3 regions of the Lysinibacillus sp. NPDC058147 genome follow, and region 3 is predicted to be linked to each of the others. Evidence: predicted binding sites of a transcription regulator. Region 3 holds the regulator's gene; each other region holds the start of a gene.
What was found. The regulator LexA, encoded in region 3, represses DNA repair genes until DNA is damaged. The targets are predictions, from matches to a motif close to CGAACATATGTTCG.
Positions count from the first base shown of each region.

Region 1 (10,357 bases), on a different contig from region 3:
CTTTTACTTGCTCTAGTAATTCTTCTGTAAAATGCAAGCCTGCAGTTGGTGCTGCAGCTGAGCCACGCTCTTTTGCATAAACGGTTTGGTAACGATCCTTGTCCTCTAATTTTTCACGAATATATGGAGGTAGTGGCATCTCACCAAGTTGTTCTAAAATTTCATAAAAAATCCCATTATATTTAAACTCAAATGTACGCCCACCATGATCAAGCTCTCCTGTACAAGTAGCTGTCAGTAAGCCATCTCCAAATGTTACAACTGTGCCGACTTTTACACGTTTAGCTGGTTTAACAAGTGTTTCCCATTCATCTGTACCTGCCATTTGCTTTAATAGCAGTACTTCTATATGAGCACCAGTTTCCTCCTTAACGCCCATTAAACGCGCTGGTAAGACTCTTGTATCATTTAACACAAGGCAGTCTCCAGCTTGTAGCTCGTCTAAAATATGAGCAAAATGATGATGCTCAACATTGTTCGAACCTGGTGTCACTACCATTAAACGACTAGCTGTACGATCCAAAAGTGGTGTTTGTGCAATAAGCTCTTCTGGCAATTCAAAATCAAAATCTTCTACACGCATGAAAATACTTCCTTCTTCTAGGTTTGTTGGGGATATTCATATCCAAAATGTTCATAGGCTAAATGTGTTGCCACACGTCCACGTGGCGTCCGTTGTATAAAGCCAATTTGCATCAAATATGGCTCGTACACATCCTCTATCGTTACGCGTTCCTCACCAATAGATGCTGCCAACGTATCTAAGCCTACAGGGCCACCACGGAAGCGCTCAATCATATTGGTCACAAGTTTATGGTCAATATGGTCAAGCCCTCTAGGATCGACTTGTAATAGCTCAAGCCCTTGCTTAGCAAGTCCCTCCGTTATCATACCATCTCCAAGCACCTGTGCATAATCTCGCACTCGTTTAAGTAAACGATTAGCGATACGAGGTGTACCACGTGAGCGTGTCGCCATTTCAAGAGCTGCTACTTGCTCAATATCAACATCAAATAAATGCGCACTACGTATGACAATTTCTGCAAGTGAAGTATGATCATAATACTCCAATCTTAATAATACGCCAAAGCGATCTCTTAATGGTGCTGATAATGCGCCAGCCCTTGTTGTCGCACCAACGAGGGTAAATGGTGGTAAATCAAGCCGTACAGAACGCGCTTCAGGGCCTTTACCAACGACAATATCTAAACAAAAATCCTCCATAGCAGGATAAAGCACCTCTTCTATTGCACGAGGCAGGCGATGTATTTCATCAATGAATAGCACATCCCCTGGCTCTAGTGAGCTTAAAATAGCAGCTAAATCTCCAGGACGTTCGATTGCAGGGCCGCTAGTCATGCGCACATTAACATTCATTTCATTAGCGATGACAGCAGCTAAGGTAGTTTTACCAAGTCCAGGCGGTCCATATAACAGCACATGATCTAAACTTTCCTGACGAAGCTTTGCCGCTTCAATGAAAATTTGTAAGTTCTCCTTTACCTTATGTTGACCAATGTATTGTGCTAATCTTTGTGGACGTAAAGATAATTCAAACTGTTCATCATAGCTACCTGCCTCACTAGCCATCATACGTTCAGACATGTACCTTCCCCCCTTTCACTATTTTAGCTTTAATAGCAATTGTAAAGCTTGTTTCATAAATGCATCTGTTGTTTCAAGCTTGTCGTTTTCTTCGAGCTGTGGACGTATTTTTTCTAATTCTTTTTCTGAATAACCAAGTGCCATTAAGGCAAGAATAGCTTCTTCAAGCTCATGTTTATATGGATTTACACCAAATAACGGTAGCTCATCTTCTGTACTAGGTAGCTCAATAGTATCCAACAACCCGCCAAGTTTACCTTTTAAATCTAGAATCATTTGACGTGCGGTTTTCTTACCCACACCAGGAAACTTCACTAAAAACGATTCATTCTCTCGTTCAATCGCACTGATAACCTGTTGAGGATTCCCTGTAGCTAAAATAGCAAGTGCACCCTTTGGTCCAATGCCTGACACTAAAATAAGTTTACGAAACAGCTCTCTTTGGTCTAAATTTGGAAAGCCATATAACACTTGCGCGTCCTCACGTACATGCAAGTGTACAAATATTTGCTGTTCAAGTGCCGATGTCCGGAACGCAAATGGATTAGGTGTATTCAGCTGCCATCCAATCCCTTGTTGTTCAAGAACGATATATTCAGGAGTTATACGCTTTACTTGTCCTTTTAAATAATCATACATTCTATATTCCCTCACAATCATCGTTTCGATTATAGCATATTGCGAACGAATGCTCGACTATAAGAAATAACACAAGTAGTCGTTCACATACAAAAATGACCGCCGAATGACGGTCATTTCTTTATCATTTTATCAATATCGTACCACAGTTTCGGCCAATATGTGAGAGCTCGTTTTGTAAATGGCACTAAATAATCTAAAAATACAAGCTGTTGATCTAATGGTAAATCTACTGCAAAAAGCCATTCACGCAATAGCTCATTTGGATATTTTAAACGATGTAACTTTCTTTTATCTAAGCGTTTCATCTCTGGTAGTTCTGCAAATACTTTACCAAGGTCATAATCTACAGCTGGCAATACACGATGTAACCATAAAATATATTCATCATCCGCTTCTCCAAGGTGAGCCAAATCAAAATCAATTAAACGTAATTTTCCGTCTGAGCACCATAAAAAATTATGATGTACGACATCTCCATGTAAAAGCGTTATTTCTTTTTCATGTACATCTTCCTGAGCGATAAGCTGTAAAGATTTCTCACTATAATGTACAATTTGATCTATTTCTTCTTTTGTTAAAAATGCACGAAATTCATTCCGTCTGCTTTTAAAACGCATATGACGCATTTGCCATTTTAAAAGCTGTGAATAGGTATGCAAGCCCGACACCCGCTGCCAAGCAATTTTTTTATGTGTATCATGTAACGTATTTAATAATTTGAGTGATTCCTTCCGATCCTTTTTATATGCAAAATTAGCACTATGACTTCCTTCTTGCCAATCTTGCACGAGTAAATACTCATCATCACTTTTCATTAAAGGTAAGATCAGCGAGGGTTCCAGATGTCCAAGCTGTCGATGAATAGCCCTCACCTTTTCAGCTATTTCTATTTGCTTTGCTCGCTTCACAAAATAATTATTGGATTGATATTTATACTTCCAAATATTCGACTTTACTTCTTCAATAATATACGCTTTTTTACCATCGATAAGGCGTCATCCCGCCTGGATAAAAGTGCGGTGACATCCATGATCCTACCGAAGAATGTGGCATATGGCAATGTGATGGACATGGCGGTGGGCATGGTGGCGGACAGAAACATTGGTCCATTTGCCAAGTCGGCATCATGACTGGTTGTGCATTACAACCACATGGCTGTTCCATTTCCGGCATCATTGCCGGCATTGTCTGATATTCGGGATTCATAGGGAAGAATGGAGATGTACTAGATTCTAAGAACTCCCCAGCAACTTTTTCGCATGGCTCACATGATGTTGGTTGCTCCGGCATTGTATATGCCTCAACTTGCGGTTCCATATGCATTGGCATCTGCATTGGCCACCACATATGATGATGCACTGGTTGATGACAGCTTGCACAATGTGGTACTGCTGGCATTTGTGGCATGATAAAAATCGGTTGCGGCATCTGCATTGGCATTGGTGGTGGCGCCTCCGGTTGGGCTACAGGCTGTGGTGGTGGTTGAATTTGAATTGGAGATACAGTTTGATTTTGTTCTACATTTGGCATGACAACGTTTTGATTCCAGCTAAGCTCAACAGGCGCTGGCTGAGGCATCGGCATTGGCATCGGATAAGGAATTGGAATCATCTGTGGTTCTGGCATTGGTGGTGGTGGTACAATAATTGGCGGTGGCATTGGTCTTTGAACCTCTTTTTCTTTAACGTGCTTTGTAGGTGACTCTTTGTGCATATGTTCCTTATGCCCCTCTTTATGTGATTCCCTATGTCCTTCTCTATGTCCTCCCTCTCTATGTCCTTCTCTATGCATTCCCCAATCTGTTTCTCGATGATGTTCTCTATGTGGTTCTTTGTTTATTTTTTCAGGTAGGATAATTTCCATGCCCGGTACAATATAATCTGGATTAGCAAGATGGGCATTAAGCCGTTTTAAATCTTCAAACGAAACGCCATACTCTTTCGCAATCTTCCACAACGTATCTCCCTTTTGTACAATATGAATACGCAATTTTTTCCTCCCTTCCTCTCTTCGTATCATATGTTCAATGTTTCATTTGGATACAAAAATTTCATGCATGTTGGAAATGCTTCATGGTACACTAGTTTTTAAGGAAAACTGCTTCCTTTATTACAAGCAGAGGTGATCTCTTATGAAAAAAATGTTAGGCGAAGAACGCCGACTGCAACTTCTTGCACAACTAAAAAAAAGCACAACACCTATTACAGGGACCGACCTAGCTAAATTCGCTAATGTTTCTAGACAAGTCATTGTCAATGATATGACATTATTAAAGGCTAGAAATGAACCTATTATTGCAACTAGCCAAGGATATCTTTATATGCATCAAGAACAATTACAGCAAACTGTTGAACGTACAATTCCTTGCTTCCACACTGCAGAGGATGCAGAAGATGAACTTATAACAATAGTTGATTGCGGTGGTACAATAAAAAATGTTATCGTTGAACATCCAATTTATGGGGAAATTACCGCATCCATTATGGTCGCTAACCGTCATGAGATAAAAAAATTTATTCAACGTGTCAACGAAACACAGGCAAGTTATTTATCCGAACTAACAGGTGGTACGCATCTTCATGTTATTTCTGCTCCTTCTGTTGAAATTTTAGATTTAATTGAGCTTACTTTACAAAAAAAGGGCTATTTAGTTGTAGATCAATAATTGAACAAGTTAATCAATAACGTAGAAATTCAAATAATTGATTATAGCTGCTAGCCTTCACGGGGACTAGCGGCTTTTTTTGTTCGTGGGTATATAAAGATTAAAAATCTTCTTTAACATTTCTTGCGTTACTATCATACGCAAACGTTTAGGATATTTTTAGAAATATTCACTTTGAAATTATGATTTATAGTTATTTCATTTGTTCCTTATTTATGGCCGATCTTCAAGAATTGGTAGTGAAATTTGCTATAGCATCTGGCCGTGTATATTAGTTGATTGGAGTGGCAACTGGGCGATAAGCATCACAAATGAGACACTGCATCGTAGACGAAGCAGCTTCATTACTGTTTCAATTTCGTTAAAAAAGCTATCCACTTTAATTGGATAGCTTCAGAGTTAGAGAAATCTTTTTAGTTGTGAAGGTGTTGGCAACAAACATATTTCTTTTCGACCGAAAAGACGATATCTATTTTTAGCAAACATTCGATATATTATATTTCGTATAGATGGAGGAATAAGGATGAAAATATAGCAGACAGGCCAAAAGCTATCTAATCTCCTACAGATTTTAAGTGCTGCTGTGGATTCAAAATATACCTTTCCATGCTCAATTAACATGACACTATCAATATTTTCTGGTACCTCGTATTGTGCAATTAATGCCTGCCCTGCATCACTTTGAATAGCAGCAAATTGAAAATATGCTGCCTGATCGTATTTGATAATAAATTGCACACTACTATCACAAAAATTGCACACTCCGTCAAACAAAATAATGCCACCCACAATGTTTCCTCCTAGCCAAGGCGAAATTGATTATTCGTCCGATGTTAGATAAGTAAAGTATGTACCAAGCGACTTCACCTTGCAACCAAGTGCAGCTAATTCTTCCATAGCCCCACGCATCATAGGCTCTTTTTCATCTGCCAATACATCAATCATAAAGAAATAATCACCTAAGCCCGTTTTTAATGGTCTTGATTCTATCTTACTTAAGTTCAGCTGTCGCCATGCAAATACTGATAATACTTGATGTAATGCCCCTGAACGGTCCATTGGCAATGTAATCATGAAAGTAGTCTTTGCCTGTCCATTTGATAATTCTTGTGGTAATCGTATATTTTGCTTAGATAATACGAAGAAACGTGTATGATTAAAATGGAAATCATGAATATTAGATTGTACAATTTCTAAGCCATATTTATCTGCCGCTGCTGCATTACCAACTGCCGCGATACACTCGTTTGGATTTTCTGATACAAATTTGGCAGCTGCTGCTGTTGATGTCGTTTGATGTAAAGGTACATGGCTGAAACGATAAAATAAGTATTTATGACATTGGGCTAGTGCATGAGGATGTGAATAAACCCCTGTAATCGCCTCCCAATTGTCCTTCTGCGATTTATTGACCATTAAGTGTTGCTGTATCTTTAATTGAAGCTCACCTGTAACATATAAGGTCGCCTCATGGAATAAATAATCGAGCGTTAACGATACAGAGCCTTCTAAAGCATTTTCCAGTGGTACAACTGCTAAATCTACCTTCCCCTTTGCTACTGCCTCGATACATTCTGGAATTGTAGCACAAGGGACAAGCCACTCATTCGGAAAGGTTGCCTTTGTTGCTAAGTATGTAAATGATGCCTCTGGTCCTAAGTATCCTATTCGTTTTTCCCATTGTTGCTCTGTCATTACATTTACCTCCTGTTTAAGGTTTGATTTTATCGGCTCGTCACCATAACGTGGGGTTGATTTTCGTTTTGACTGCGCGCTTTGGTGCTTTCGCACAGATAAAAATTGTCGCTGTCGCGCAGAGCAAAGCTTCCTGGTGCGTCCAGTCTTCAAATGTTATCCTCAACTTTTTGATAATGAGCCTCTTAAATTTCACTAATGCAAAGATTTAGAATTTTTAATACCCAAAATCATATATTTCTACATAAAATTTTAGGCAAAGGCATAATGTGAAGCAATGCTCTCAGCGATTGCCACTCCTCATATGGAACTTTTTGTGATAGTCTTTATCTTTTGTTATAGAATAAGGAGCTGTCCCATGAAGCGATTATTTCATCACACGGGACTGCTCCTTTTGAGCTTATTTACATTCTGTCAAAAAATCAAGCTTGCTTTCAGTCATTACAATGCACCAGAACTAATTACTTCCGCTGATTCTACAAAATCTAAGCGTTTGAGTTGCTGTATTAAATCATCAAGTTCACAGGTCATACTAGTTACATCTAATGACAATGTAACATTAGCACGTCCTTGAATCGGTATTGTTTGATGGATAGTTAGTACATTGCAATGTGTAATTGTCACTGTTTCTAAAAGCTTTGCAAGTGTTCCTTTACGGTCCTGAAGCTGTACAAAGACTGTTAAAATGCGTTCCTGCACAATTGAATGAAAAGGAAATACAGCATCACGATATTTGTAAAACGCACTACGCGATAAATCCACCTGCTTTACCGCATCCCAAATGGAAGATACCGAACCACTCGAAAGTAAGTGTTTCGCCTCCAAAGTTTTTTGCATAGCATCCGTTAAAACATCTTCACGAACTAAATAATATCGCTGATTCGCAACATTCTTCATACGCTTCCCCCTAAAACTCTTGTCTTAATCGACAAATTCAAATTCAAACTCTTGTAGACGAACTATATCGCCATCTTGCGCTCCACGTTCGCGTAGAGCTTCATCCACACCCATTGCACGTAATTGACGAGCAAAACGGCGAATACCATCTTCACGGCTAAAGTCAGTCATTTTAAATAGGCGCTCAATTGCGTAACCACTAATAATAAATGTACCATCATCATCACGAGTAATTTCGAAATCTTCACCTTTTGCTTCATGTTTATACATTACCGTTGCGTCAGATTGCTCTTCTAAATCATCATATAGAAGGAATTCAGGCGTTACTTCAAGTAAATCGGCAATAGCAAATAGTAACTCTTTTAAACCTTGACGTGAAATAGCTGAAATTGGGAAAATTTGAACGTCTTCTCCCACTTTTTTGCGGAACTCCTCTAAGTTTTCTTCTGCACCTGGCATGTCCATTTTGTTGGCAACAATAATTTGAGGACGCTCTGTTAAACGAAGATTATATTGCTTTAACTCTTCATTTATCGTTAAATAATCCTCGTACGGATCGCGGCCTTCCATTCCTGACATATCAATAACATGGACAATAACACGTGTACGTTCAATATGTCGTAAAAACTGATGGCCTAGGCCTACCCCTTGGTGTGCTCCTTCAATAAGACCAGGTAAATCAGCCATAGCGAAGCTTCGATGATCATCTGTTTCAATCATCCCTAAATTTGGGACAATTGTTGTAAAATGATATGCACCAATCTTTGGCTTCGCAGCAGAAACAACAGATAAAAGCGTTGATTTACCAACACTTGGGAAACCTACTAATCCTACATCTGCTAAAACTTTTAACTCTAATATAACATTTAATTCTTGTCCTGGCTCACCTTTTTCAGAAAGTTCTGGTGCTGGGTTTGCCGGTGTTGCGAAGCGTGAATTTCCTCGTCCACCTCGGCCAGCTTTTGCGATAATCGCTTGTTGACCGTGCTCGACTAAATCGGCAATAACAGCGCCTGTTTCTTCATTCATTACGACTGTGCCTGGTGGTACTTTAACGATTAAATCGTCTGCACGTTTACCATGCATTCCTTTACTCATACCATGCTCACCACGGTCAGCTTTAAAATGGCGTTTATAGCGGAAATCCATTAATGTACGTAAGCCCTCTTCAACTTCAAATACTACGTTACCACCATGGCCGCCGTCACCACCAGCTGGACCACCATTCGGTACATATTTTTCTCGGCGGAAGGCAACCATTCCATCCCCGCCGTCGCCACCTTTTACATAAATCTTAACGTGATCGACAAACATTTAGTTCACTCCCTATTTGCTTTCAAGACATATTGCCAGCACGAATTCGTCTGTTCAATTGTTTGAATGTCTAATTGTTTCAAACCTTTTTCGGTGAATGCATCAGCACTCCATAGCCCATTTAACGTGAATGTCACGGCAAATGTATGATCGTCAACACGTACATCGAGCAGCAAGCTCTGCTCTGTAAATGGATCTAATGTATCATAAACATGCATAACTGTTTTGTTTAAGTAATCTACAACTGCCGAATCAATAGTATTTGTGACAGGCTTTTTTATCTCACCGCTTAACTTCATTGGTAATGAAGGGTAGCGCCAGCCTGCTGTTTGTATCCATTCTATTGTTTGGGGTAATTGTAGACGATTAAGGATAGAAAATACTTGTAATTGCTCTGAATACTCTTTAATAAGTTTTTTTGTTTCATCAATTCTACCTAAATCTAAATTCATGCGAATAAGCTGTAGCTGATTCACATAATCATGATTTGCAAAACGTAATACTTCACTAATGGTTAGTGATTGATTGTTCATCCCATTCACTCCAATAAAGTTATCTTTACTAGTATAACAAGTTTTGCTTTATTTTTCCCTTAAATCTTCATTGAAATTTAGCCAAAAAAGGACTGCAATAAATGCAGTCCTCCGCTTTATGTTATCTTTTTAAAAGATTAAGCTTCTTGTGATGCTGGGTATACAGATACTTGTTTGCGATCGCGACCTAGACGTTCGAATTTAACAACGCCGTCAACTTTAGCAAATAGTGTATCGTCACCACCACGACCTACGTTTGTACCTGGGTAAATTTTTGTACCGCGTTGACGGTAAAGAATTGATCCACCAGTTACGAATTGGCCATCAGCACGTTTAGCACCAAGACGTTTTGACTCAGAGTCACGTCCGTTTTTTGTAGAACCTACACCTTTTTTAGATGCGAAAAGTTGAAGGTCTAATGCTAATAATAATTTCATCGTGTTCCACCTCCTACTTGGTTGTAGTTGATTTGGATGTATTGTCCGTAATTTTGCACCATCGAATACACTTGGGCAGTCATTACTTGGACAATTAACTGTAGTTTTGCATCAATCTCAGGCTCTAATTCTGATGGTAAGTTTACCTTAAGATAGCCCCCACCTTCAGCAGCTTGTTCGATTTCTGGCTGTAATTGTAATAGTGCATAAATAGCATTTACTGTACCTATGGCAATTGTAGATGCTCCAGCGCATACTAAATCTTTACCAGATTCATCGTATTCAGCATGTCCTGAAAATTCAAATGCTGACACATGTCTATTTTCATCGTGATGAATCGTAACTTGTATCATTCGCTACACCTCACAATTAAGCGTTGATAGCTTCAACAACTAATTTAGTGTAAGGTTGACGGTGACCTTGTTTACGACGGTAGTTCTTTTTAGCTTTCAATTTGAAAACAACGATTTTTTTCGCACGGCCTTCTTTAACAACTTTCGCTGTTACAGTAGCACCTTCTACGAATGGAGCTCCAACTTTAACGTTTTCGCCACCAACGAATAAAACTT
Region 1 is NZ_JBHVUJ010000001.1:371,392-381,748, reverse strand. Features, by position in the region: gene queA (tRNA preQ1(34) S-adenosylmethionine ribosyltransferase-isomerase QueA) at 1-583, opposite strand, end outside; gene ruvB (Holliday junction branch migration DNA helicase RuvB) at 601-1,605, opposite strand; gene ruvA (Holliday junction branch migration protein RuvA) at 1,624-2,244, opposite strand; gene ACFVT8_RS01845 (phosphotransferase) at 2,358-3,155, opposite strand; gene ACFVT8_RS01840 (LysM peptidoglycan-binding domain-containing protein) at 3,226-4,236, opposite strand; gene ACFVT8_RS01835 (transcription repressor NadR) at 4,379-4,912, shown strand; gene ACFVT8_RS01830 (thiol-disulfide oxidoreductase DCC family protein) at 5,312-5,701, opposite strand; gene pheA (prephenate dehydratase) at 5,732-6,607, opposite strand; gene ACFVT8_RS01820 (ACT domain-containing protein) at 7,049-7,504, opposite strand; gene obgE (GTPase ObgE) at 7,529-8,818, opposite strand; gene ACFVT8_RS01810 (Spo0B domain-containing protein) at 8,824-9,351, opposite strand; gene rpmA (50S ribosomal protein L27) at 9,489-9,788, opposite strand; gene ACFVT8_RS01800 (ribosomal-processing cysteine protease Prp) at 9,785-10,141, opposite strand; gene rplU (50S ribosomal protein L21) at 10,158-10,357, opposite strand, start outside.
Region 1: the regulator LexA is predicted to act here: its motif matches at 2,287-2,300, upstream of ruvA (Holliday junction branch migration protein RuvA).

Region 2 (10,357 bases), on a different contig from region 3:
ACGAGCTTATGGTGAAATAATTTGGAGCCGTCCTTTTGGTAATGGCAAGCAGTATGGCGTGAATTTCAATAATCAAGAATCGGTTGAAGATTTGATTGTCGAAGAGTTGAAGTTGCGCAGAAGAAAAGAAGCGGATGAGGCAAAATTAAATAACATTCATTTATAAAGTAAAACATTCATCCTACATTTAATTTCGTTGCTGTCGCAGATGCTACACATTATTTCAGGAAAAAAATTTTTGTGAAAAAAAGAATTATTTTAGAGGAATTTCACACACTTGTGTAGAAATATATAGTATAGCAGTTATAAAGGAGGAGTTTACATGTTAAACTTTAACATTCGTGGTGAAAATATTGAGGTAACTCCAGCTATTCGAGAGTATGTTGAAAACAAAATCGAGAAAGTTGAACGCTATTTTAACGAAGATGTTAACGCCAACGCTAACGTAAATTTAAAGGTTTATAATGACAAGCAAACTAAAGTGGAAGTTACAATTCCAATGAAGAACTTAACTCTTCGTGCAGAAGAGCGTCATAATGATATGTATGCTGCGATTGACTTAATCGTTGATAAATTAGAACGTCAAATCCGTAAGCATAAAACAAAAGTAAACCGTAAATTCCGTGAGCGTGAAGGTACTGGCCTTTATTTTGCTACTTCTCAAGCAGCGGCTGATGTATCAACAGAGGATGAAGAATACTCTATTGTTCGCACAAAACAATTTGATCTAAAACCGATGGATCAAGAAGAAGCTGTTTTACAAATGAATATGCTAGGGCATGATTTCTATATCTTTACAGATGCAGAATCAAACGGCACAAATATTGTCTATAAACGCAAAGACGGTAAATACGGCTTAATTGAAACAACTTAAACTTTAACTTCTTTCAGCAGAAGTCTCTCATCTCTAAAGATAGTGAGATGAATGTTGTTTTAAATCACTTTTCAGCGGATGTCCAAATATCCGCTGAAAGAAGTTAAAAGCCTCCGGCGGATGTCACGGAATCGGAAAGGAGTTCTTTGTGCAAGCACAAAGCCGATTCAGGACGCAATTATGCCGAGGCATAATTGATTATATACAAAGGCTCTCGCAAAAGCGAGAGCCTTTTTTATCTTCATTCAGTAGAAAAAATTATCGCCAATATAGGTGCTTGGATGAATGCATGTATATCTTTTCACCAAACACCTACTTGCATCCGGATTTCATTTCATGATAAGGACTCTGTTTGCATGAATCTGTTATACAATGGTAAAATGAAAGTTGAGACTATATAGGAAGTGAAAAAATTCATGGCAAACCTATTAAATAAATTATTTGATTTCAATAAACGTGAACTAAAAAAATTAGAAAAAATCGCTGACCAGGTTGAGGGATTCGCTTCTCAAATGGAACAGCTTTCAGATGATCAATTACAAGCGAAAACAGAAGAATTTAAAAAACGTTATGCGGACGGAGAGCCTTTAGAGTCGATTCGTGCGGAAGCTTTTGCGGTTTGTCGCGAAGGGTCAAAGCGTGTGTTAGAAATGTACCCATTCCGTGTACAAATTATGGGTGCTGCGGCACTAGATGAAGGTAATATTGCGGAAATGAAAACTGGTGAAGGTAAAACGTTAACGGCTACTATGGCTGTTTACTTAAATGCCATTACTAGTAAAGGCGTACACGTTGTGACAGTCAACGAATATTTAGCAAGCCGTGATGCTGAAGAAATGGGACTTTTATATAATTTCTTAGGCTTAACGGTTGGTTTAAATTTGAACAGCATGTCAAAAGAAGAAAAACGTGCAGCTTATCAAGCTGATATTACGTATAGCACAAACAATGAGCTTGGCTTTGACTATTTACGTGATAATATGGTGCTTTATAAAGAAGAGCGTGTACAACGTCCGCTACATTATGCGGTAATCGATGAGGTTGACTCGATTTTAATTGATGAAGCGCGTACGCCATTAATTATTTCGGGTCAGGCTGGGAAATCAGCGCAGCTTTATAAACAGTCTAATGCGTTTGTTCGTATGTTAAGTGCTGAAACGGATTACACATATGAAGAATCGACAAAAGGTGTTACGTTAACAGATGCTGGTGTTGAAAAAGCAGAGAAAGCATTTGGCGTTGATAACCTATTTGATTTAACACATGTACGTTTAAACCATGCGATTAACCAATCGTTAAAGGCGCATGTAAGTATGCATAATGATGTTGATTATGTTGTACAAGAGGGCGAAATCGTTATTGTTGACGGCTTTACAGGTCGTTTAATGAAGGGTCGCCGTTACTCTGATGGACTACATCAGGCGATTGAAGCTAAAGAGGGCGTAGAGATTCAAAATGAATCGATGACGATGGCGACAATTACATTCCAAAACTATTTCCGTATGTATCAAAAGCTTGCAGGTATGACAGGTACAGCGAAAACTGAGGAAGAGGAATTCCGTAATATTTATAATATGAGTGTTGTGGCGATTCCAACGAATAAGCCGATTGCTCGTGATGACCGTCCAGACTTAATTTTTGCTTCGATGGATGGGAAATATAAAGCGGTGGCGGCAGATATTGCAGAGCGCCATAAAGCTGGACAACCAGTTCTTGTTGGTACTGTTGCCATTGAAACATCTGAAATTATTTCGAATTTATTGGATAAACATAAAATTCCGCATAATGTCCTAAACGCGAAAAATCATGAGCGTGAAGCCGAAATTATTGCGAATGCAGGTACAAAAGGTGCAGTAACAATTGCAACAAACATGGCTGGTCGTGGTACGGACATTAAACCTGGTGAAGGTGTAATGGAGCTTGGCGGTTTAGCGGTAATTGGTACGGAGCGTCATGAATCACGTCGTATCGATAATCAGCTGCGCGGTCGTTCTGGTCGTCAAGGGAACCCAGGGATTACTCAATTCTATCTGTCACTAGAAGATGAATTAATGCGTCGTTTTGGCTCCGATAATATGAAGAACATGATGATGAAATTAGGGATGGATGATTCACAGCCACTACAATCTAAAGTTGTTTCAAGAGCAGTAGAATCAGCTCAAAAACGTGTTGAAGGTAATAACTTCGATGCTCGTAAACGTCTATTACAATATGATGATGTGCTACGTCAGCAACGTGAGATTATTTATAAAGAGCGTTACGACGTATTAGAAACAGAAAATATGCGTGTGCTTGTTGAGTCTATGATTCAAGAAACGATCGACAACGTTGTGGCATTGTATACACAAGGTGAGCAAAAGGATTGGCACTTAAAAGCAATTGATGACTATGTTGCCGCAAACCTATTAGATGAAGGCGATCTGAAGGTGGAAGATTTCCAAGGTAAATCCGCAGAAGAGATTAACCAGCTAATTTCAAACGCTGTCCAAACACGTTATGATGAAAAAGAAGAACAGCTTACGCCAGAACGTATGCGTGAATTTGAAAAGGTTATCTTATTACGTTCAATTGATACGAAGTGGATTGATCATATCGATGCTATGGATCAGCTACGTCAAGGTATCCATCTTCGTGCATATGGTCAAAATGACCCGCTTCGTGAGTATCAACAAGAGGGCTTTGCTATGTTTGAGGATATGGTTGCTTCCATTCGCGAAGATGTAGCAAAATATGCAATGAAGGCAGAAATCCACAATAACTTAGAGCGTGAGGAAGTTGCAAAAGGTCAAGCTGTTAATCCGAAAGAGGATGGCGGTTCAGCTCCGAAAAAGCAACCTGTCCGTAAGGCTGAAAATGTCGGACGTAATGATTTATGTCCGTGCGGAAGCGGTAAGAAATTTAAAAACTGCCATGGTGCAGCTCAATAAGTTAACGATTATGAAAAAGATCATTTTAACTGAATGTTAAAATGGTCTTTTTCTATGTTTTGATATAGAGCTTAAATCTATCGAGATATTAGAAAATTCAGAAAAAGATACATAATACTACAACAATAGGTAAATAGTTCAATAAAAAAGGTAATGTTTATAACTTTTTTCTGATTTATTATGAGTATATATGAATAGTATGAAAGTTTTGTGGATTTGAACTTGTTTTCTTTTGATAAGGGGGTGATTCATGTGTGGACATAAAAATCCTCGAGAATAGGAGTCCTAGGAAGACCTTCTCGAGGAAGTACATTGGAGTATACCAATATATTTATTAGTATACTCCTCTTTACTAGAAAAAATAAATAATATTTTAAGGAGGATTTACATGCATTGTGATGACATTATGAGTAGTGAAACGATGCTGTATATACCGGAGTATGATGCCCATGGAAACTTGTGCACACGTGTAATAGAAAGGGATAATGAATATATTTCAAAATTATCACCGACAAAATTAATGGATTATAATCTACGTTATTTTGGTTCAAGCTTAAGAGGGGCTTTCGATGGCTCGAAAATGATACTGGGGAAGTTGAATAAAAATCCCATAGTTGTTCATGAGCGAAGTAATATTGTATGGTTTCCAAGTAAATCCTATTTACGACCTGAATGTAAATGGTTTGCCGTCCATCATATCGAGGACTATCAAGCTGTGGATAATAAGTGTACAAAAGTAACTTTTATGAACGGCTATGAATTTAATGTGGATCTAAGTGTCAGAGCATTTGAATCCAGAATTCAAAGAGCGTTTTTATTAAAATATAAACTGGAGAAACGAATGAAGCATTTACTAGTTCAATATGATCAAGGTAGAGTATTCCAACGAATGGCGAACAACTTTATCTTTGACAATGAAGTTGAAAATGATTGACACACTATACAGTATTGTAAAAAAGTATGTTTTCCTCCGTAAAAACGTTATAATAAAGAGATACGGGGCTTGAAAAAATGAAGTATGAGTATTTTAAAATCATTTTTCGTACTGATTTTTCTAAAAGCTTGGGTGGTTATCATAGAATAAAACAGATAGCCCCATTAATAACGTTCGGAGGATTTAATAATGATTGAATTAGCAGATGTACGTAACGCGTTAGACACTTCAGCCGGAAAATTGGCGGATTTTAGGGGGTCTCTTTGACTTAGAAAACAAAGAGGCACGTATTCAGGAATTAGATGAAATGATGCTTGAGCCAGGTTTCTGGGATGATCAGCAAGGCGCACAGGTAATCATTAATGAAAGCAATGGCTTAAAGGCAATTGTTAATGAATATAAAGATTTATTGGAAACACATGAGAACCTAGATATGACGCTAGAGCTATTACGAGAAGAGCCTGATGAAGAATTGCAGGAAGAGCTAGGCAATGAATTAGTAGAATTCCAGCAAAAAATGGGCGATTTTGAGCTGCAATTACTATTAAGCGGTCCATACGATCAAAATAATGCGATTTTAGAGCTGCACCCAGGAGCAGGTGGTACGGAATCTCAGGATTGGGGCTCAATGCTGCTTCGTATGTACACACGCTGGGCGGAAAAACGTGGCTTTAAAGTCGAAACAGTTGATTATCTTCCAGGCGATGAAGCGGGTATTAAGTCTGTAACATTGTCTATTAAGGGTCATAATGCTTACGGCTATTTGCAATCAGAAAAAGGTGTCCATCGTTTAGTGCGTATTTCACCATTTGACTCTTCGGGTCGTCGTCATACATCATTCGTTTCTTGTGATGTTATGCCTGAATTCGATGATAATATTGAAATTGATATTCGTACAGAGGATTTAAAAATTGATACGTATCGTGCAACGGGAGCAGGTGGTCAGCATATTAATACGACAGATTCAGCTGTTCGTATTACGCACATTCCAACTGGTACTGTCGTACAATGTCAGGCAGAACGTTCACAAATTAAAAACCGTGAAAAAGCCATGACGATGTTAAAAGGTAAACTCTATCAATTAGAGATCGAAAAGCAACAAGCGCAGCTAGATGAAATCCGTGGTGAACAGAAAGAAATCGGCTGGGGCTCACAAATTCGTTCATATGTATTCCACCCATATTCAATGGTGAAGGATCATCGTACAAATGAAGAAACAGGTAATGTAGGAGCGGTGATGGATGGCGATGTAGATCCATTCATTAATGCATACTTACGTTCAAAAATCGGGTAATGAAAGCCCCTCAGAGGCACAGTAAAATTGTGCTTTTGAGGGGGTTTTTTAGTTCTGGTGATACCTTTTTTTAAAAAGGTGGATGATACGGGGTGTCTTTGCTAATCTGCTCCCGCTCATTCATGTAATGCTTATAGAGCATCGATGCATTGACAAATTGCTTACTAATCGAAGCATATTGAATAGACAGTTCAATCTGTTTATTATTTTTCAAAGTGACGATACAGCCTATTTTACTTGGTACAACATTGGCAATGGCGTGAAGTCCAATCCAAATATTGTGGATAGAGTTTGGAGAATACGTTGGTAGAAAAATACAAGGATACCCATAATCATAAGCAACAACGATTGGAAGTTTATGTTGATTGCCGAAAAAGCGTTTGGCGGAATGTCTTGCTGCTTCATAGGTTGTTCCTAGTGAAATACAAGATTTTCGTAATATATGCATTGGTTTCCGTGTGACGATCAGTTCATTATGCTTATCAATTACCCGCGTGAAAATTTTAGAGTCATACTGAACCGGCTGAAGTAAATAGGTGTTGAAAGACATTAAATATCCGTTGACGTAGTTTGCTGACATGTATGTAAGCCCCCTTTTTCTATTTGTTATTGAAGTGTAAAATACAAAACGAAATTCAGAAAATATAGATAAAACAAAAAAAGCGTTGATATATCAAGCAATTGCATAGAGAAATTGCGTGAAATTTCACGAGATTAATAGTAAATCGAAATGATTTTCAGTTCTTTAACATTGCATTTTAATTTCAATTTTCATATAATTTAGAAAAGGATCGAGGTGAGATTCGTTGGATAAATATTATTCGTATACAGATTTTCTAAAAGCCGTTGGTCAGACAAAGAAAGTTGATGAGGCAGAGAAATTATTAAACGAGATTTATTTAGATTTATTTTTAAATCATATCCAGCGTAAGCATCGTGAAGAGCAGCTCATGGTTCTGATAGATAGAGCACTCGACGAAAAAGATGAAAAGGCATTTCATCTATACGCAACCGAACTAGTAGCTTTACACCAAGTAGCAAGTGAATAATATGATGAGCCCGCTCTCCGCTTATTGGAGGGCGGGATTTTTTTGCTATATTTGCAACGTTGATGATTGAATATCCGTAGTGAGGCAGGAATCAAAACTTCGTGGAATCTGAGCAGTTCTATGGCTAGCCAGAGCGAATTCTTCATCCCATCTGAACGTTTCTCCTCTAATGTAATGCATTTACATCTTCCTAACTCGATTAGCTAACATTTGGAAAGGGTAATCTATTTATAGATAGGCTGTCATTCGCCGTGAGGTCTTAACTTCGCTGAAAGAAGTTGAATATTTCATTACATACGTTCTATCTAGATTATCTTAAATATAACAAACGAAAAAATATTTACAAACATTCGTTCGTTAAATGTTCGAAATTTTAATAATGCTATGCTAAAATATATGTACAAATTGGAAGGAAAGGACGGGGACATGTGTGCAAACATTTGATTTACAAGCGCCATATACGCCTGGTGGAGATCAGCCACAGGCAATTGCGGAATTAGTGGAGGGTGTACGTGCAGGTAAACGACATCAAACATTGCTCGGTGCAACCGGAACAGGAAAAACGTTTACGATTTCTAATGTCATTAAACAGGTCAAAAAGCCGACACTTATTATGGCGCACAACAAAACACTAGCGGGTCAATTATATAGTGAGTTTAAAGAGTTCTTCCCTAATAATGCAGTTGAATACTTTGTCAGCTACTATGATTACTTTCAGCCAGAGGCATATGTACCGCAGACGGATACTTATATCGAGAAGGATTCAAGCATTAATGATGAAATTGATAAATTGCGTCACTCTGCAACATCTGCATTATTCGAGCGTGATGATGTCATTATTATTGCATCCGTGTCCTGTATATATGGTCTAGGTTCTCCAGAAGAATATCGTGAAATGGTCGTATCGGTGCGGACTGGAATGGAAATTGAACGTAATCAGTTGCTTCGAAAATTGGTCGATGTTCAGTATGAGCGTAATGATGTGAGCTTTACACGTGGGACGTTCCGGGTACGTGGCGATGTGGTGGAAATATTCCCGGCATCTCGTGATGAGCATTGTATCCGCGTGGAGTTTTTTGGGGACGAGATTGATCGAATCCGCGAAGTAGATGCGTTAACTGGTGAAATATTAGCGGAGCGTGATCATGTAGCTATTTTCCCAGCATCCCACTTCGTAACTCGAGAAGAAAAAATGCTAAAAGCCATTGAAAATATTGAAAAAGAGTTGGAGGAGCGTTTAGCTCTTTTACGTGCAGAGGATAGATTATTGGAGGCGCAGCGTTTAGAGCAACGCACTCGCTACGATTTAGAAATGATGCGCGAAATGGGCTTTTGCTCAGGTATCGAAAACTACTCGCGTCATTTAACATTGCGTGAAGCGGGGGCAACGCCATATACACTACTAGACTATTTCCCTGATGATTTTTTACTTGTTGTCGATGAAAGTCACGTTACTTTACCACAAGTTCGAGGGATGTATAACGGTGACCAAGCTCGTAAAGGTGTGCTAGTTGAGCATGGCTTCCGTTTGCCATCAGCACTAGATAACCGCCCTTTACGTTTTGAAGAATTTGAGAAACATATACATCAAGCTATTTATGTATCAGCAACACCAGGACCGTATGAGCTGGAGCATTCGCCAGAAATGGTACAGCAAATTATTCGTCCAACAGGACTTCTAGATCCACAAATTGACGTACGTCCTATTGAAGGGCAAATTGATGATTTAATCGATGAGATTCAAGGGCGTATTGCTCGTGATGAACGAGTGCTCGTTACAACATTGACGAAAAAAATGTCAGAGGATTTATCAGCTTATTTGAAAGAAATGGGCTTAAAGGTGGAGTACTTGCATTCAGAGATTAAGACGCTAGAGCGGATTGAAATTATTCGCGAGCTGCGTAAAGGTACTTATGATGTTCTAATCGGCATTAACTTATTGCGAGAAGGGTTAGATATTCCTGAGGTTTCGCTTGTGGCTATTTTAGATGCTGACAAGGAAGGATTTTTACGTTCAGAGCGTTCACTCATTCAAACAATTGGTCGTGCGGCGCGTAATGCTAATGGTCATGTCATTATGTACGCAGATAATATGACTGATTCGATGAAAAAGGCGATTGAGGAAACGAAGCGTCGTCGAACACTACAAATGGCGTATAACGAAGAGCACGGTATTACACCGACAACGATTGTTAAGAAAATTCCTGATGTTATTCGTGCGACACAGGTGGCAGAGGAAGAAGAGTCTTATGTAACGAAGGCAACAAAAGGTAAGAAACTGACGAAGGCGGAAAGAGAGCAATTACTTGCTACTCTAGAAGTAGAAATGAAGGAAGCGGCAAAAGCACTCGATTTCGAACGTGCTGCTGAGCTGCGCGATACAATATTTGAATTGAAAGTAGAAGGGTGAATGGCTTGTGAAAAATACTGAAATAGTCGTGCAAGGCGCACGAGCACATAATTTAAAAAATATCAATGTCACAATTCCACGCGATCAATTAGTCGTGCTAACAGGTTTATCGGGCTCAGGGAAATCATCATTAGCGTTTGATACGATTTATGCAGAGGGACAACGTCGCTATGTAGAATCCCTTTCAGCCTATGCCCGTCAATTTCTTGGTCAAATGGATAAACCAGATGTCGATGCCATAGAGGGATTATCCCCTGCTATTTCTATCGATCAAAAAACGACGAGCCGTAACCCACGTTCTACAGTTGGGACAGTAACGGAAATCTATGATTATTTGCGTTTGCTATTTGCGCGCATCGGTAAACCTATTTGTCCGAATCATGGTATTGAGATTACGTCCCAAACGATTGAGCAAATGGTCGATCGTTTATTAACTTATCCAGAAAGAACGAAAATGCAGTTACTTGCTCCAATGGTGTCAGGGCGTAAAGGAACGCACGTAAAGTTACTGGAAGATTTAAAAAAGCAAGGCTTTGTTCGAGTACGTATTGACGGTGAGTTACGTGATTTAGATGATGCAATTGAACTCGATAAAAATAAAAAGCATTCAATAGAAGTAGTCATCGATCGTGTTGTGATGAAGGAAGGTGTCGCGGCGCGTCTTAGTGATTCTTTAGAGACAGCATTACGTTTGGCAGATGGGCGTGTACTTGTTGATGTGATGGAGCATGAGGAATTATTATTTAGTGAGCATCATGCTTGTCCATTATGTGGATTTTCAATCGGTGAGCTAGAGCCTCGCATGTTTTCATTTAATAGTCCATTTGGAGCTTGTCCGAGCTGTGATGGTTTAGGCTCGACACAAGAGG
Region 2 is NZ_JBHVUJ010000007.1:11,383-21,739, reverse strand. Features, by position in the region: gene ACFVT8_RS18790 (PilZ domain-containing protein) at 1-166, shown strand, start outside; gene hpf (ribosome hibernation-promoting factor, HPF/YfiA family) at 323-874, shown strand; gene secA (preprotein translocase subunit SecA) at 1,291-3,801, shown strand; gene ACFVT8_RS18775 (competence protein ComK) at 4,190-4,735, shown strand; one part of gene prfB (peptide chain release factor 2) at 4,925-4,999, shown strand; one part of gene prfB (peptide chain release factor 2) at 5,001-6,029, shown strand; gene ACFVT8_RS18765 (competence protein ComK) at 6,100-6,609, opposite strand; gene ACFVT8_RS18760 (IDEAL domain-containing protein) at 6,836-7,078, shown strand; gene uvrB (excinuclease ABC subunit UvrB) at 7,509-9,488, shown strand; gene uvrA (excinuclease ABC subunit UvrA) at 9,496-10,357, shown strand, end outside.
Region 2: the regulator LexA is predicted to act here: its motif matches at 7,422-7,435, upstream of uvrB (excinuclease ABC subunit UvrB).

Region 3 (10,357 bases):
GCGACACCTTTGACAATTGTTGATGGCGCAAAAATAGCGAAGTTTTTTCCGGCTTTTAAAAAGGAATTTTCAACGCTACTTGGCTTAGCTTTAAAGGAGGTTAAATGATGGTACCAGATATTAACCTTTTACCACAGCTAGAAAAAAGAGCAGATGCTCCAAAGCTCATCTATAGTTTGCTAATCCTAGTAGTTGGTATTGTCGTTACATATTTTGTATTTTTATTTTTTACGGCGAAAAGTGATCTCTCAATGCTACTTACTGAAGAAGAGTCTTTAACGACACAGGTTGACCAATTACAGCAAGAGCTGGATGCAAAACAAAGTGTCAATCAAGGGTCATTGGAGGAGTCGATGCATTTTGTGCAGAATGTTTCATATCCAGTTACACCATTAATGGAAGAAGCGCAAAAATTATTACCAGCCTATTCGTATCTACGTAGCTATGAATTTGGGCCAGATATAATTAACATTACGGTTGACTTTGAATCAATGCCTGACATTTCAAAATATGTAGAAAAGCTTTTAGCTAGTCATTACTTTACAGATACACAAATCAACTCGATTTCTAACTTTTATGTGCAAGTTGGTGAACAAAAGGAGCTAACACCGAAGCAAAAGTTTAAAGAAATTCCTCGTTACTCGGTGTCAATTACAGCGACCATTAATCAAATGTACTTGGCAGGAGGTAGCGCTCGTGAATAAGTTAACAAGTAGTAAAAAATCATCTATTATGCTATTAATAGCTTTAATAGCTGCTATTTTATTTGCTTTATATTACTATTTACTTTTACCTAAAATGAATGAAGTCGAATCGAAAGAAAGCAATGTGAAACAACTTCAACAACAAATTACTAGTTTAAAAGGGCAGCTAGCCAAGGTAGATAAAAAGCAAGGAGTACCAACCTCAAATCTTTTAGCGATGAGACAGAAACTACCGGAAACAAGAGCGGTTGAAAAGATTGTTTTAGATTTGGCTGAGATGGAAGAAGTAACAGGGACACGTATTGAATCAATGGAATTTAACAATGATGATACATCTGTAGCACAATCAGATGTATCTGATCCGAACATGCTTGAAAAAGCTGATGCAGAAGTAAATGGAAAGCAAGAGAATGAGGAGAAGAAACCTCCCATTTCTTCTATTGCGAAGGAATCTCTCCCTGATAATTTAAAATTAATTACCTTTAACTTGGATGTCGCTGCTTTAGATAATAAGTCTCTAGAAAGCTTTTTAAAAGAAATTGAACAATTAGAGCGCGTGATGAAAACTGATGCCATTAATTTAACTAAACCAGGTGAACAGGATCAGTTAGAGAAGGACGCCGATTTAACTTTAAAAGCTACCATACAAATAACGACGTTCTATTATGAAGGACAACAATAATCTAAATGGCGCGCATACTTCAAATGTATGGGCGTCTATTAGTATAGGAGGACATAAAAATGGAAATCGCTTATACAATTACAGTTTTAATAGTTGGTCTCGTTCTTGGCTCTTTTTATAATGTAGTTGGCCTACGTGTACCACTGAAAGAATCCATTGTTCATCCGCCCTCGCATTGCACTTCTTGTAAGCGACAGTTGAGGGCGCTTGATTTGGTGCCTGTTTTGTCTTATGTATTTTTAGGTGGAAAATGCCGTAGCTGTGGACAAAAAATTTCTTGGATTTATCCACTGATGGAACTTATAACAGGTGTATTATTTGCCTTTGCCTATTGGAAATTAGGCTTTAGTGCAGAATTTTTCGTAGCGCTATTATTAATTTCATTATTAGTCATTATTGTTGTATCGGATTTTGCGTATATGCTTATTCCCGATAAGGTGCTATTATTCTTTTTACCATTGCTAGTTTTTGGACGCGTGATATCTCCCTTGTCTCCGTGGTGGGATAGTATAGTAGGTGCTGTCGCAGGCTTTGGCATATTATATTGTATAGCTGTTCTATCAAGAGGTGGAATGGGTGGTGGCGATATTAAATTATTCTTTTTACTTGGTCTCGTACTCGGCACAATACATGCCATTTTGACGCTATTTTTAGCTGCTGTGATTGGTATGATTGTTGGGATCGTTGTGTTAAAGGTACGCGAGCAGGGAAGAAAAACGCCTATACCATTCGGACCATTTATTGCTTTAGCAGCTATTATTATCTATTTCTATGGGGATGCGTTGATGGATTGGTATTTCGGGTTTTGGTAATTAATCATTTAAGGAGTCCTTTAATGATTAATAGTTTTCTGGCTTTTACAGGCAGTTAATGCAAGATAAAGATCATGGAGGGGATAAGATGAAACCAATTATCGGTATAACGGCTTTTGCAGAGGATGATTTGTCCTCAAGACTAAATGCTGCTTATAGCAAAAGTATAATTGAAGCAGGGGGTGTTCCACTTATAATTCCACTTGGAGTTGAAGAAGATGTAGCACAAATTTTATCGTTGACGGACGGATTATTACTATCGGGTGGCTACGATGTACATCCGTTCCTCTTTGACGCAGAACCTACACCCAAATTAGGGAAGGTTCATCCTGAACGAGATTCAGTGGAGCTTGCTTTAATTAACGCGGCCTATATTCGGAAAATGCCGATTCTTGGAATTTGTCGTGGGCTTCAAATACTAAATGTTGCGTTTGGAGGCACAGTGTATCAGGATATTGAGAGCGAGTACCATAGTAAAAAATTAATAAAGCATGTGCAACAAGCGGCAAGAGGAGTTACTACACATCATGTTAATCTAACACCTGATACATTATTAAAAACAATTATTGAGGAAGAAAAAATTGCTGTGAATTCATTTCATCATCAGGCAATAAACGTAGTAGCAGAAAAGTTGAAAGTGATAGCAAAATCAAACGATGGTATCATTGAAGCTGTAGTGCATGATGATTTACCATTTTGTCTAGCAGTACAATGGCATCCTGAAGAGCTAGCCATCGCAGGAGATGAAGTGTCAAAGAAACTATTTGCTGCATTTATAAATGCAAGTTTGAAATTTAAGGTAGAGACATAAAATTTTATAAGCTTAGATTTTTTTAACCGAGGGCAAGTGCTAAATGTTAAGAATCCATTATAAAGTGGGTTCTTTTTTAGTGAATAAAATGGAACTTAAAAGATAAGAAAAAAGAGGGATATGCTCCTTTGTGAACATAATATCCTCTTTTTATATTTTAATATTAAGATACTTTTAATGTACACGACGATAAAGACCTACAACTTGCCCCAAAATAGAAACTTGGTCTACGATAATTGGCTCCATTGTTGAGTTTTCAGGCTGTAAACGGAAATGATTTTTTTCCTTGAAGAAACGCTTTACCGTTGCTTCATCTTCTTCAGTCATTGCTACGACAATATCACCATTATCAGCAGTTGCTTTTTGTTTAACAATAACTAAATCTCCGTCTAAAATACCAGCTTCAATCATTGACTCACCCATAATTTCTAGCATAAATAATTGATCTTCACTAGTACCATAAGTATCTGGTAGTGGGAAATATTCATCGATATTTTCAATAGCAGTTATCGGAGAACCTGCAGTAACCTTTCCGACAAGTGGGACATGTATAACATGTTGCTTTTGAATAGAATCCTCTGGCTCTAGAATTTCAATGGCACGTGGTTTAGTTGGATCGCGTCGAATTAAGCCTTTTTGCTCTAAACGAGATAAATGTCCATGAACTGTTGAGCTTGAAGCAAGTCCAACTGCTTCACCAATCTCACGTACAGATGGTGGATACCCCTTTGCGCGCACTTCTTCTTTAATGAATTCTAATATGGCCTCTTGTCTTTTCGAAACTTTTTTCATGATTGCTCACCTCTTTTTTTCTAATGATTCTACTTATTAGTAGTATAACAGAATGCGAACACTTAAGCAAACATAGGTTCGAAAAGTGTTTGACAAAAACATTTGTTCGCACTATGATAAGAACATATATTCCGAACAAACATTCTAAAAAGGGGTTTTAAACATGAACTGGTTAAAGAAAAATCCACATATTACAATTTTATTGGGAGCTTGTTTACTTTTTGCAGCATACCTTTTTATAACAGATCCAGGCGATGTAACATACACAGAAATTGAAATCGCACATGGTGATAGCTTATGGTCGTTAGCTGATCAATACCGTGGTAAAATGAAAACGGATGAATGGATTAAGCTAGTAAAAACAGAAAATGAATTATCGAACGTACAAATTATTGCAGGTAGATCCCTAGTTATTCCAGTAGTGGGTGGCCAACCTAATTCTATAAATTCAATTGAAATTGCGAGAAACGAAAAATGATAATTAAACAACAATCGGCTGTTGTCTATTGCCGTGTGAGTACAGAAAAAGAGACACAAAGTTCCTCATTAGAGCGTCAACAGGAGGAGTTGATGCGCTATGCTAAAGAACAGGGCTATGAAGTCAAAAATGTTTTTAAGGACAAGCATAGTGGCTATGATGTGGAACGTGAAGGTTTACTAGAAATGCTCGATTTCATAAAAGAAAAAGAAATAGAAGCATTATTCGTGCAGGATGAAACACGTTTAGGACGCGGAAATGCTCGAATGGCAGTATTGCATTTATTGCAGAAAACTGAAACTGATGTTTTTTCTATGCGAGACGAGGGACCTTTACAATTAAATGAAATGGATACGATGTTGCTAGAAATTTTAGCAATTGTTGAGGAGTACCAGCGCAGAATTCATAATGCTAAAATACGCCGTGGAATGCGTCGTGCCGTTGAAAATGGCTATCGTCCTGAAAATAATTTATCCAATCGTGGGAATCCAAACGGTCAAGAACGTAAAGATGTACCTGTAGAAGAAATTGTAAAGCTACGTAATCGAGGCTTCACCTTTGAGGAAATTGCCATGACTCTAAGAGGTCTAGGCTTTGATGTAAGCAAAGCTACTGTCCATAGGAGATATCGGGAACATCAAGAGAGAAGCGAACAAAATAAAGTGACGTTTTAATCAGTGGGAGTTTTGCCGGCCCGCTGATTTTTTATTTTAATGGATCTTGAAGTATTGTCGAAGTGACGGATAGAACCTGATCGATGAAAAGAATGAATAACAAAATCCATTTACCATGTTGCTTGGATATAGCACTGTATCCAGTGGAAAATAAAAAATAAGAGAAGTAGCGAATTCTACCTCTCTTCCTCATAAATTCTCTATATGTTAAAAAACATTTATATCATCTATAACTGTTACTATGTTTTCATATTAATTAGAGCTAATTCGTTATCCCTGGTATATTGATAATGCTACACCCAATTCATATTCACTAAATTGGAGATACAATAATACAGCGGTCTTTTTCATATGAATCTCTCCTCTGAAAGTATCCTATGCCCATTCTTCTTCTAAGACAGAATAGTAGTATTCATCCCACCACTCATCTCCATGGGGTATACATTTTTTGAAATAACCCTCGCGTCTCATGCCGATTTTCTCCATCACTCGATAGGATGGGATATTTTCTGGTTGGCATGTTGCAATAATTCTATGAAGTTTCATTTCTTTAAATCCGTAGTCCAGTACAGCCCTAGCTGCTTCAGAGGCATATCCATTATTGAAATAGTTCGGATTTAACACCCAACCAATCTCATACGTATGGTCACCAAAATATTGGTGGAAAACAATATGACCAATAACAATATTTTCACTTTGTAAAATAATAGGGAAGTATTTTGCTTTTTCATCGCTATTTTCTGAAACAAACTTTTTTGCTTGCTCCTCATTAAAAACGTCCTCTGGAAGATACTTCATCACATTTGGATTTGAAGTATATTCATAGATAGCTTGCCAATCTTGAACCTCGAATTTTCTTATTAATAGTCTGTTCGTTTTGATAAACAATTCATTTTCCTCCAAGCATAAATCGATTGTAGTTTTGGAACCCTATAAATCAGTTATACACTTCTAGCATCTGAAAGTCATGTAATTTATGGTATTTATTTCAAAAATATTTGATTACTAGAAAGGTTGGTATAACTGCATTATTAGGGAATACATGCTATACTTTGCATACCATATTCATTAAGATATGTATTGAAAGGTGTGTAATTATGTTATCAAAAGAAAAAATTAACCGAATCAATGAACTTTCTGCTAAGGCTAAAAGTGGTTCATTAACAGAGGCAGAAGCTAAGGAGCGATCAGCGCTTCGTAAAGAATATCTAGATACATTTAGAGCGACGATGCGAGATACAATTGAAAACGTAAAAGTGATAGATGCTGAAGGAAATGATGTAACACCAGACAAGGTTAAACAAGCGAAAAAAAATAAATTTCTCAATTAATGTGACACATTTCTATAAAGTATGTTATTAATCGTAAATAGTATAACAAAACCATTGTTTTCTGAAGCAATGTTGACTAAACTGTAAAAGAAGAATATATAGGACGAGAAAGGATGTCACAAAATAATGACTCAACATGCGGATCAACTAGCGATTAATGCTATCCGAACTTTGTCAATCGATGCAATTGAAAAAGCAAACTCAGGTCACCCAGGTTTACCGATGGGGGCGGCGCCAATGGCTTATACGCTTTGGACAAAACAACTTCGCCATAATCCGGCTAATCCAAAATGGTATAACCGCGACCGTTTTGTACTTTCTGCAGGTCATGGCTCTATGCTTCTATACAGCCTACTTCATCTAGGTGGCTACGGCTTACCAATGGAGGAAATTCAAAACTTCCGTCAATGGGATTCATTAACTCCAGGACATCCTGAATATGGTCATACAGTTGGGGTAGAGGCAACAACAGGTCCTCTAGGTCAAGGTATTGCTATGACAGTTGGTATGGCAATGGCTGAACGCCATTTAGCAGCTACTTACAATAAACCAGGACATGACATCGTTGATCACTATACGTTTGCACTTTGTGGCGATGGCGATTTAATGGAAGGTGTGGCAGCTGAAGCTATTTCTTTAGCAGGTCATTTAAAACTTGAAAAGTTAATCGTTTTATACGATTCAAACGATATTTCTTTAGATGGTGATTTAGAAAAATCATTCTCGGAAAATGTTCAAAAACGTTTCGAATCTTATGGCTGGAACTATTTAAAAGTTGCAGATGGTACAGATGTTGCAGCAATTAACGTAGCTATCGAAGAAGCTAAAAAATCAACTGGCAAACCAACACTTATCGAAGTGAAAACTGTTATCGGTTTTGGTTCACCAAACAAATCAGGTAAAGCAGCTTCTCACGGTGCACCACTTGGTCAAGATGAGGTTGTTTTAACTAAAGCATCTTATGAATGGGCACACGAGCCATTCCAAATTCCTGCTGAAGTGTATGATACATTTGCTGCAGCAGCTAATATTCAAGGGGCACAGCCTGAAGAAGCTTGGAATGCTAAGTTTGAAGCATATAAGAAAGAGTTCCCAGAATTAGCAGCACAATTTGAAAATGCGATGAATGGTCAATTACCAGAGGATTTCGCTTCAGAATTACCAGTTTATGAAGTAGGTAAATCAGTAGCTACTCGTTCTTCTTCTGGAGATGCAATCAATGCAATTGCGAAGAAAACACCTTCATTCTTCGGTGGTTCAGCTGACCTTGCTGGCTCAAATAAAACAACAATGAAAGACGCTGGAGATTTCTCTGCAGACGATTATGCTGGACGTAATATTTGGTTCGGTGTACGTGAGTTTGCAATGGGTGCTGCTATGAACGGTATGGCACTTCACGGTGGTCTTAACGTATTCGGTGGTACATTCTTCGTATTCTCTGATTATGTTCGTCCAGCTGTACGTCTTTCTGCACTAATGGGTCTTCCTGTTACTTATGTATTTACACATGATTCTATTGCTGTAGGTGAAGATGGTCCAACACATGAACCAATCGAACACCTTGCATCTTTACGTGCAATGCCAAATTTATCGGTTGTTCGACCAGCTGATGCAAATGAATCAGCAGTTGCATGGGAGCTAGCAGTAGCATCTGAAAAAACACCAACTGTTTTAGTATTATCTCGTCAAAACTTACCTGTGCTTGACGCATCTATTGATACAGTACGTGAAGGTGTTACTAAAGGTGCTTATACAGTATCTCCTGCTACAAAAGAAGTGGCAGATGCCATTTTAATTGCAACAGGTTCTGAGGTTTCACTTGCAGTTGAAGCACAAAAAGCATTAAAAGCAGATGGTGTGGATGTGGCAGTTGTTTCAATGCCTTCTATGGATCGCTTTGAAAAACAAGACGCAGCTTACAAAGAATCTGTTCTTCCAAAAGCTGTAACAAAACGTCTTGCAATCGAAATGGGTGCATCATTCGGCTGGCATAAATACACTGGTTTTGAAGGGGACGTTCTTGCGATTGACAAGTTCGGCGCTTCTGCACCAGGTGAATTAGTGATGGAAAAATACGGATTCACAGTAGAAAATGTTGTAGCGAAGGTTAAAGCTCTATAATTTATTAAATACCGCAATACTCAGTGGGGGTTAAATCCCCTCCGAGTGTTGCGGTATTTTTTCGCGTTTTGAGGACTTCACTAAAGAAATCCAAACAGCTATACAATGAATGAGCAGCATAATGACAAAACAGTAAAAGCCCTTAGTACTTCCTTCAATGTTTAGCTCATCAGCTATAATGCCACTAAACCAAAGAAGCTGACCTGTGATAAGTACTGAGAGGCTAGCAAAAAGTAAACAAAACCAAATAGATACTTTTTTTACAATCACAATAATGAGTAGTAAAACAGCAAAAAGTAGGGTAGCTTCAAAAATAGGATCAAGAAGTGAAAACGTATTTTCATTTGCGAAATGCTTATAAGTAAATTGAGTATCCACACAACCCCTCCTTAAAAATAATAACGTTTTTGGTAATAAAAGGTTTCTTTAGGATTTACTTAGTATTAATTTCCATTTGGTATACAATGATAAGTGTAGGCATTGAATTAGAAATGTTGAGGGGTATTTTGGTTCTGTAGTAAATCAATCAAATCTATAAAGGAATAACAGTAAAAGGAGTGCAAGTAATGAAAAAATATAGCGTAGTTTTATTTGATTTAGACGGCACATTATCCGATCCTAAAATGGGGATAACGAAATCTGTTCAATATGCTTTACAAAAAATTGGCATAGTTGAGGAAGATCTAGATCAGCTTGAAACGTTTATTGGGCCGCCACTGCAAGTATCATTTCGAGAAATATATGGATTGAATGATGTTCAAATACAGCAAGCGATTGCCTATTATCGTGAACGTTTTATCCAAAGTGGCATGTATGAGAATAAATTGTATCAAAATATATCTTCATTATTAGAATGTTTACAGAAGGATGGATATCAGTTAGCGATAGCTACATCGAAGCCCACTGTATTTGCAGAACAAATTTTACAATATTTCAACCTTGAGCATTTTTTTGACTTTGTAGCAGGTAGTAATTTAGATGGTACTCGGTCAGCTAAAGGAGAAGTTATTACATTTGCACGTGAACACTTTAGGGAAGTGAATATTGATCAATTTATAATGATAGGAGATCGTAAATACGATATTATTGGGGCACATGAAAATCAAATTGATTCTATAGGTGTTACTTATGGCTATGGCTCACTAGAAGAATTAACGGAAGCACAAGCAACATACATAGTGAACAGTGTAAACGAGCTGCAAGAATTTTTTAATAGATTAGATTAAAAAATACGAAACTGCATTGGAAAATGCAGTTTCGTATTTTTGGGAAAACAGGTAGAATCGCTGATAAGCCGGGTAGAATCGCTGATAAAAGGGCGAAAATCGCTGATAACCCGGATAAAATCACTGATAAATCAAATCTTACTTCGCAAGCCCGTTTTGAAAAGCGTAGACAACGGCTTGTGTGCGATCTTGAACATCGAGCTTCGCTAAAATATTGCTGACATGTGTTTTTACGGTTTTTAATGCAATGTATAAGTCATCGGCAATTTCCTGATTGGCTTTACCTTTAGCCATGAGCAATAATACTTCCATTTCACGCTCAGTGAGTTGCTCATAAAGTGGGGTACTATTGCCGTGGCGCATGCGATGCATCATTTTTGATGTTACTTCTGGCTCTAAAACAGTTTCGCCACCCATTGTTTTACGAATGGCATCGGCAATTTGCTTCGCATTGGACGTTTTTAAAATATAGCTGACTGCACCAGCCTCTAATGCGGGGTAAACTTTATCATCATCTAAAAAACTTGTTACCATCATAATTTTTGCTTCTGGCCATGCTGTTAAAATTTCAGCTGTCGCTTCAGCTCCTGTCATGACTGGCATTACATTGTCCATTAAAATAATGTCAGGACGCAGCTCAAGAGCACGTTCCACTGCCTCTTTACCATTTTCAGCTTCACCTACAACAGTGATATCTGGTTGTGCTGACAAATAGGCAGAAACACC
Region 3 is NZ_JBHVUJ010000003.1:124,344-134,700, reverse strand. Features, by position in the region: gene pilM (type IV pilus biogenesis protein PilM) at 1-108, shown strand, start outside; gene ACFVT8_RS10205 (PilN domain-containing protein) at 105-704, shown strand; gene ACFVT8_RS10200 (hypothetical protein) at 697-1,386, shown strand; gene ACFVT8_RS10195 (prepilin peptidase) at 1,446-2,198, shown strand; gene ACFVT8_RS10190 (gamma-glutamyl-gamma-aminobutyrate hydrolase family protein) at 2,287-3,009, shown strand; gene lexA (transcriptional repressor LexA) at 3,184-3,801, opposite strand; gene yneA (cell division suppressor protein YneA) at 3,965-4,279, shown strand; gene ACFVT8_RS10175 (YneB family resolvase-like protein) at 4,276-4,953, shown strand; gene ACFVT8_RS10170 (GNAT family N-acetyltransferase) at 5,329-5,841, opposite strand; gene ACFVT8_RS10165 (DUF896 domain-containing protein) at 6,051-6,284, shown strand; gene tkt (transketolase) at 6,411-8,405, shown strand; gene ACFVT8_RS10155 (hypothetical protein) at 8,436-8,783, opposite strand; gene ACFVT8_RS10150 (HAD family hydrolase) at 8,972-9,631, shown strand; gene ACFVT8_RS10145 (response regulator transcription factor) at 9,770-10,357, opposite strand, start outside.